Linked DNA regions of Flocculibacter collagenilyticus. Each later gene encodes a partner of the first gene's protein in a complex. Links are inferred from orthologs where the notes say so. Each region holds a gene or a part of one and is shown in the gene's direction. Other genes may lie near its edges.

Region 1 (3,248 bases):
TGCTCGTCTAATGAAATAACAGGAGTAGGCTGAGATAATTCTGCACGTGCAATACGAGAACCCGTTACTTCAACTCTTTCGATTTCTTGTCCTTCAGTTGATTCTTCAGCAGCTAATGCTGAAAACGCTGGCAACGTCATTGAGCCAGCAAGTAAAGCAAATTGAACTGCTTTACTTACTTTAGTCTTATAGATCATTTTTTTTCCTAATCCCGGAGTTAACTTTAACTAAATATATTTACTTAAAACTTATTATAATTTTGTCTTAATTTATCTTTGGGCAGTGAAATTAAGGAATGCCAATATATCACTGGTTTTGAAAATCTCAACAGTGAAAAGTGGGCTTTTAAATCTCATTTGTTTACATTTATTAAACAGTTTTTGGTTGTTTTTTATCTGTGATAGTACTTTTTTCCTTGTTTTATTGGGTGTTTGTGATTTTTAAATGTTAACAAAAAAGGTTTCTGAATAATTATATCTGTAAGAAAATGTGTACAAATATACATTTTATCGGTAATGACGCGGGTATTTGTATTTTGAACTTTTTAATATTTAGTGCTTATTTTTCATTTTTCAGTCATTTTGGTTGTTTATAGCGCAATAGGAAATGGCGACTAGACGCTTTTTCTTTTCTTCACTCTTTTATAGTGATTTAAATAGTTAGATAATGCTCAGCAATGCATTTTGGGTTAAGAAATTCATTGTGCTTGATAATTTAACGTACTGTGCTGTTATTTAAAGTACGGCGCATGTCCATTAGGTGTTTAAAAGCATGGCGAAAAAAGAAAGAGACATTGAGTCTTTAAAAGTTCCTCCAAATTCGTTGGAAGCTGAGCAGTCTGTCTTAGGCGGTCTTATGCTGAACAATGAAGCGTGGGATATTGTTGCGGGTACTGTGGTTGCGAAAGATTTTTATTCTTTAGCACACAAAACTGCTTTTTCTGCGATGGAACGCTTAATGGCAACGAATCAGCCATTAGATTTGATCACGGTTACGGAAGAGTTAGAGAAAAATAACGATCTAGAAAAGGCCGGTGGTTTTGGGTATTTAGGTGAAATAGCGAAAAATACACCTAGTGCTGCGAATGTAAGGGCCTATGCTGAGATTGTTCGTGATAAAGCGATTATTCGTGAACTGCTGGGGGCCGTAAATGATATTTCTAATACGTGTTTTCAACCTGAAGGCCGATCTGCAACTGAATTACTAGACTTTGCTGAAAGCAAGGTATTTAAAATTGCTGAGCAACGCTCTAAATCTGATGAAGGGCCTGAGTCAGTTTTAAAAATTCTTGAGAAAACCGTTGATAAAATAGAAGAACTAATGCGTTTACCGCAAGACGGTGTGACAGGGGTGTCTACAGGTTACACTGACTTAGACAAGATGACTGCAGGATTACAGTCATCTGATTTAGTTATTGTTGCCGCGCGTCCTTCAATGGGTAAAACAACGTTTGCGATGAACTTGTGTGAAAACGCAGCACTAACGCAAGACAAACCAGTGCTCATTTTCTCACTAGAAATGCCGTCAGAACAAATCATGATGCGTATGTTGGCGTCATTAGGTCGTATTGACCAAACAAAAGTACGTACCGGTGCCTTGGATGATGAAGATTGGGCAAGGTTGTCTTCAACCATGGGCCTTATGTCAGAAAAAGCGAAAATGTATATCGATGATTCGGCGGGCTTAACACCTACTGAAGTTCGCTCGCGTGCACGCAGAGTGGCACGAGATCATGGTGGTATCAGCATGATCATGGTCGACTACTTGCAGTTAATGAAAGTGCCTGAGTTTTCAGAAAATAGAACATTAGAAATTGCAGAAATTTCGCGTTCATTAAAAGCCTTAGCCAAAGAATTAGAATGCCCAGTCGTGGCGCTGTCGCAGCTAAACCGTTCATTGGAGCAACGAGCGGATAAGCGCCCGGTTAACTCGGATTTACGTGAATCAGGCTCAATCGAGCAAGACGCCGACTTAATTATGTTTATTTATCGTGACGAGGTATATCACGATACGACAGAAGAAAACCGCAACGTCGCTGAAATTATAATTGGTAAGCAACGTAATGGGCCTATTGGAAAATTGCCGCTGACTTTCCAAGGCAAGTTCTCGCGTTTTGATAATTACGCGGGTAACTCATTCGACTATGGTGAATAAGGTGACAGGTGAATAAGCGGTGATAGTAATATTAAGAGTGCCACAGGTTTGATTTCTGCAACGGCCGAAATTAGCGTTAGTGCACTGCAGCATAATTTAGCTCGTGTTAGAGCATTCGCGCCGCATTCGCAAGTACTGGCGGTACTTAAAGCGAATGCCTATGGCCACGGTATGAGCCGTACGGCAAAGCATTTAGATAATGCAGATGCCTTTGGCGTGGCGCGTATTGGTGAGGCGTTAAGATTACGCGAGCAGGGCATTACTAAGTCTGTGGTATTGATGGAAGGCTTTTTTGAGGCTGAAGAAGTTTACGACTTAGTTGAGTATGGCTTTGAAACCGTGGTGCAAAACCAACATCAATTAGATGCCATAGTATATAGTAAGCTAAGAAAACCGATAAAAGTCTGGCTAAAGATTGATACGGGTATGCATCGGTTAGGCATTGAACCCGAACAGTTTGAGCACTTTTATCGTACATTGGTAAACAGCCCTAACGTTCTTAAGCCTATTGTGGTGATGAGCCACTTCGCTTGTGCTGATGAACATGACAATCCGTTTAATCAGCAACAGATGCAGGTGTTTGATGGCTGTATGGCTGATACAACCCACAGTGCTGCACCACCATTGCTGTCGTTAGCAAATTCTGCTGCTGTTGTTAACTATCCAAGCTCACATCACAACTGGGTGAGGCCGGGAATTATGCTTTATGGCATTTCGCCTGTGGCAGAGCATATTGGACAAAAATATGGTTTGCAGCCAGCGATGGCGATGAAGTCCAAGCTGATTGCCGTGCGTAAAATAAAAAAAGATGAAGCGGTTGGCTATGGCTCTGCGTGGCGAAGCCATGATGAAACTTTTATTGGCGTGGTGGCAATAGGTTATGGAGATGGCTATCCGCGCCATGCCCCCAATGGCACACCAGTATTGGTTAACGGTCGACAAGTGCCTTTAGTGGGGCGAGTGTCGATGGATATGATCACGGTTGATTTAGGCAAGCAAAGCCACGACAAAATTGGTGATGAAGTTTTACTCTGGGGGGCGGAATTGCCAATAGAGGTTGTTGCGGAAAAAGCAGGAACGATTGCATATCAACT
Region 2 (3,301 bases), 2.8 Mb from region 1 along the record:
CATTGGATATCTCTTCAGATTAAAATGCCGCACCAATTTTAGTCGAATCGGTTATATTATAACCAAGCTGAATAGATTCTGAGGTGAATTTTTAAATGCCAGTAATTAAAGTAAGAGAAAACGAGCCGTTTGATGTAGCTCTACGTCGTTTCAAGCGTTCTTGTGAAAAAGCAGGTATCCTTTCTGAAGTACGTCGTCGTGAATTCTACGAAAAACCAACTGCAGAAAAGAAACGCAAAAAAGCGGCTGCTGTTAAGCGTCACTTGAAAAAAGTGAGCCGTGAAAACGCTCGTCGCGTAAAACTTTACTAATTTGAGTCGGTAGTTTACCCATGGCGTTATTAGAACAGCTGAAAGATGCACAGAAAGATGCGATGCGCGCGAAAGACAAAAACCGTCTTGGCACTATTCGTATGGCACTTGCTGCTATTAAACAACGTGAGATTGATGAAAAAATCACGTTAGACGATAGCGAAATTACCGCAGTGCTGACTAAAATGGTTAAGCAACGTCGCGATGCTGCAAAGCAATACGAAGAAGCTGGCCGTCCTGAATTAGCTGCAACAGAAAACGCTGAAATACTTGTTTTAGAAGATTTTCTACCGCGTAAGTTAACTGATGAAGAAATTGCAACGTTAATTGACCAAGCAATTGAATCTACAGGCGCGGCGAATATGCAAGAAATGGGTAAAGTGATGGGCGTATTAAAACCACAACTTCAAGGCCGAGCCGATATGGGCGCGGTAAGTGGACTGATTAGATCTCGCCTATCTTAAAAACCGATATTGAATATTAATAAGCCGCGCTTAATGTTAAGTTAAGCGCGGCTTATTTGTTTTTATAGCATCAATGTCTAATTTAACCGAGTCAGCTCTTCATTGTTGAAAGAGTACTCAATATGAAGCGGTAAATATTTATAGTGTCTGGACGAATCCCACGCCAATTTATCGATGATGTCATCGCTAGAACCGATATAGTAGAAATTATCGATCAGCGAGTGCGTTTAAAAAAGGCTGGTAAAAATTACCAGGCTTGCTGCCCGTTTCATAATGAAAAATCCCCTTCTTTTACCGTAAGCCAAGAAAAGCAGTTCTATCACTGTTTTGGCTGTGGCGCACATGGTAACGCTATTAGTTTTTTAATGGACTATGAAAACCTAGAATTTGTAGATGCCATTGAAGAACTTGCAGACTTTCATCACTTAGAAGTGCCAAGAGAGCAAACAAAAGGTGGCACAAAACAACCTAACCGAGCACAGCAGCAGTCTGATTATGAACTTATGGAAGCTGCAACCCAGCTTTATCGTCAGCAACTAAAATCTCATGCGAATAAAGATAGTGTTATTGAATACTTGAAGGGCCGAAACTTAAGCGGTGAAACCGTTCGCGCATTTCATATCGGCTATGCTCCTCCAGAGTGGGACACCCTATATAAACAGTTTGGCACTAATCAATCACAGCGTGCTCAATTAAACGACTTAAAACTCACTAACCAAAGCGATAACGGACGACAATACGACTTTTTTCGCGATAGGATTATGTTTCCTATCCGAGATAAACGAGGACGTGTCATCGGCTTTGGTGGACGAGTCATGGGTGACGGCTCACCAAAATACCTTAACTCGCCTGAAACACGTATATTTCATAAAGGCCGAGAGTTATATGGCTTGTATGAAGCCAAGCAAGCCAGTGCTAAAATAGAACAAATACTTATTGTTGAAGGCTACATGGATGTTGTTGCTCTAGCACAACATAACATCAACTATGCGGTAGCATCACTGGGCACTTCAACAACACCTGAACATATACAAACACTATTTAGAACAACCACTAAGGTCATTTGCTGTTACGACGGCGACCGTGCTGGACGCGATGCCGCATGGCGCGCACTCGAAAACGCCCTTCCTTATTTAAAAGACGGTGTTGAGCTTAAATTTCTCTTTCTACCAGATGGCGAAGATCCAGATAGTTTAGTAAATAAAGAAGGTAAGGAAGCGTTCGAAAGCCGTTACGTGGATGCCCAAACGTTAACTGACTTCTTTTTTGAAAAGTTGCATCAGCAAGTTGATGCGACCAGTGATGCAGGTAAAGCTGCCTTTGTTGCCAAAGCTAAACCGCTACTAGATAAAATACCAAGTGACTTTTATCGTGAAAGTATTATGAATAAGCTAGCGATGACGGTTAATCGCACCGCAGAAGAGCTGTCACGATATTTTGAAAAGCCACAGCAAACTTTAAAACCTCAAGAATCATTTAAAGTTACACCGATGCGCCGAGCAGTGGGACTATTATTACAGTACCCAACACTTGCCAATGCTATTCCATTTAAGCCTGCACTAAGAAAAGTTGATATTCCTGGTTTTGCTTTACTAATAGACATACAAGAATCAATTTTGCAGCAACCGAACACAACCACTGCAAGTCTGATAGAAAAGTGGCGTGAAAAGCCCGAAGGTAACTATTTAAATCAATTGGCCATTTGGCAGCATAATATTGATGAAGAGATGATCGAAAATGAGTTTGTAGATACATTCCATCACTTAGAAAACATGTACTTACAGAAAACATATGATTCACTATTACTTAAACAGAAAACCCAAGGCCTGAGTAAAGAAGAATATCTTATTGTAAATAGTCTACTGGCAGCCTTGAAATCGAGTAAAAAAGACCCAACATTGACAGATTAGAATCTAGCCAGATTTAATATAGTCTGCTAGAATGCACGGTTCAGTGCGTCCAAATACCATATCATCAAATTTGACTTGGTATAGTTATTAACCCTACCTAGTGTAAAGGTAAGTGGTGAACGCTTAAGATTAGTCCTATACATCGGTGCATACACTAGATGACCACAATGATGCTTAATAGAGTGCTCATTGTGCATGACTAACTTAAAGCTTACAACCCATCTTGTGCATTAGGCGTTCAAAGAGTGGAAGAGAAAATCTCTATGGAGCAAAGTCCTCAGTCGCAATTAAAACTCCTCATTACCAAAGGTAAAGAACAAGGTTACCTCACTTTTGCTGATGTAAACGACCACCTTCCACAAGATATCGTTGACTCGGATCAAATTGAAGATATCATCAGCATGATTAATGACATGGGTATTCAGGTGTGCGAAACAGCACCGGATAACGATGCATTAATGATGGCTGAAACAACCACAGATGAAGATGCTGCTGAAGCAGCAGCTGCCGCACTAGCTTCAGTTGATAAAGAAATCGGCAGAACAACTGATCCTGTACGTATGTACATGCGCGAAATGGGTACAGTAGAACTACTGACTCGCGAAGGCGAAATCGA

Evidence for each region.
Region 2: the proteins of dnaB (region 1) and dnaG are in contact, whole or in part, in a crystal structure (PDB 2R6A), measured with the Geobacillus stearothermophilus proteins. The link is inferred for Flocculibacter collagenilyticus from one-to-one orthologs. Residues at the interface, in WP_033016901.1 of Geobacillus stearothermophilus: Ser13, Glu15, Ala16, Gln18, Glu91, Leu92, Asp94, Ala95, Val96, Pro97, Thr98, Ala99, Ala100, Asn101, Tyr104, Tyr105, Ile108; in WP_049624496.1 of Geobacillus stearothermophilus: Lys456, Leu457, Leu458, Pro459, Ala460, Asn463, Ala464, Leu467, Leu535, Leu536, Ile537, Ala538, Gln544, Glu545, Asp548, Tyr549, His552.

The regions. Positions count from the first base shown.
Region 1 is NZ_CP059888.1:234,464-237,711, forward strand. The notes cover bases 48-2,962. They hold dnaB (replicative DNA helicase), read left to right. Parts: upstream 48-771; coding sequence 772-2,154; downstream 2,155-2,962. Other genes in these bases: HUU81_RS01080 (TonB-dependent receptor domain-containing protein), read right to left, coding at 48-197; alr (alanine racemase), read left to right, coding at 2,203-2,962. Outside these bases: more of HUU81_RS01080, read right to left, coding at 1-47; more of alr, read left to right, coding at 2,963-3,248. UniProt on the Escherichia coli protein: The main replicative DNA helicase, it participates in initiation and elongation during chromosome replication. Travels ahead of the DNA replisome, separating dsDNA into templates for DNA synthesis.
Region 2 is NZ_CP059888.1:2,998,264-3,001,564, forward strand. What follows is about bases 334-3,301. They hold dnaG (DNA primase), read left to right. Parts: upstream 334-918; coding sequence 919-2,685; downstream 2,686-3,301. Other genes in these bases: HUU81_RS13345 (GatB/YqeY domain-containing protein), read left to right, coding at 334-775; rpoD (RNA polymerase sigma factor RpoD), read left to right, coding at 2,949-3,301. Also shown: rpsU (30S ribosomal protein S21), read left to right, coding at 96-311; more of HUU81_RS13345, read left to right, coding at 332-333. UniProt on the Escherichia coli protein: RNA polymerase that catalyzes the synthesis of short RNA molecules used as primers for DNA polymerase during DNA replication.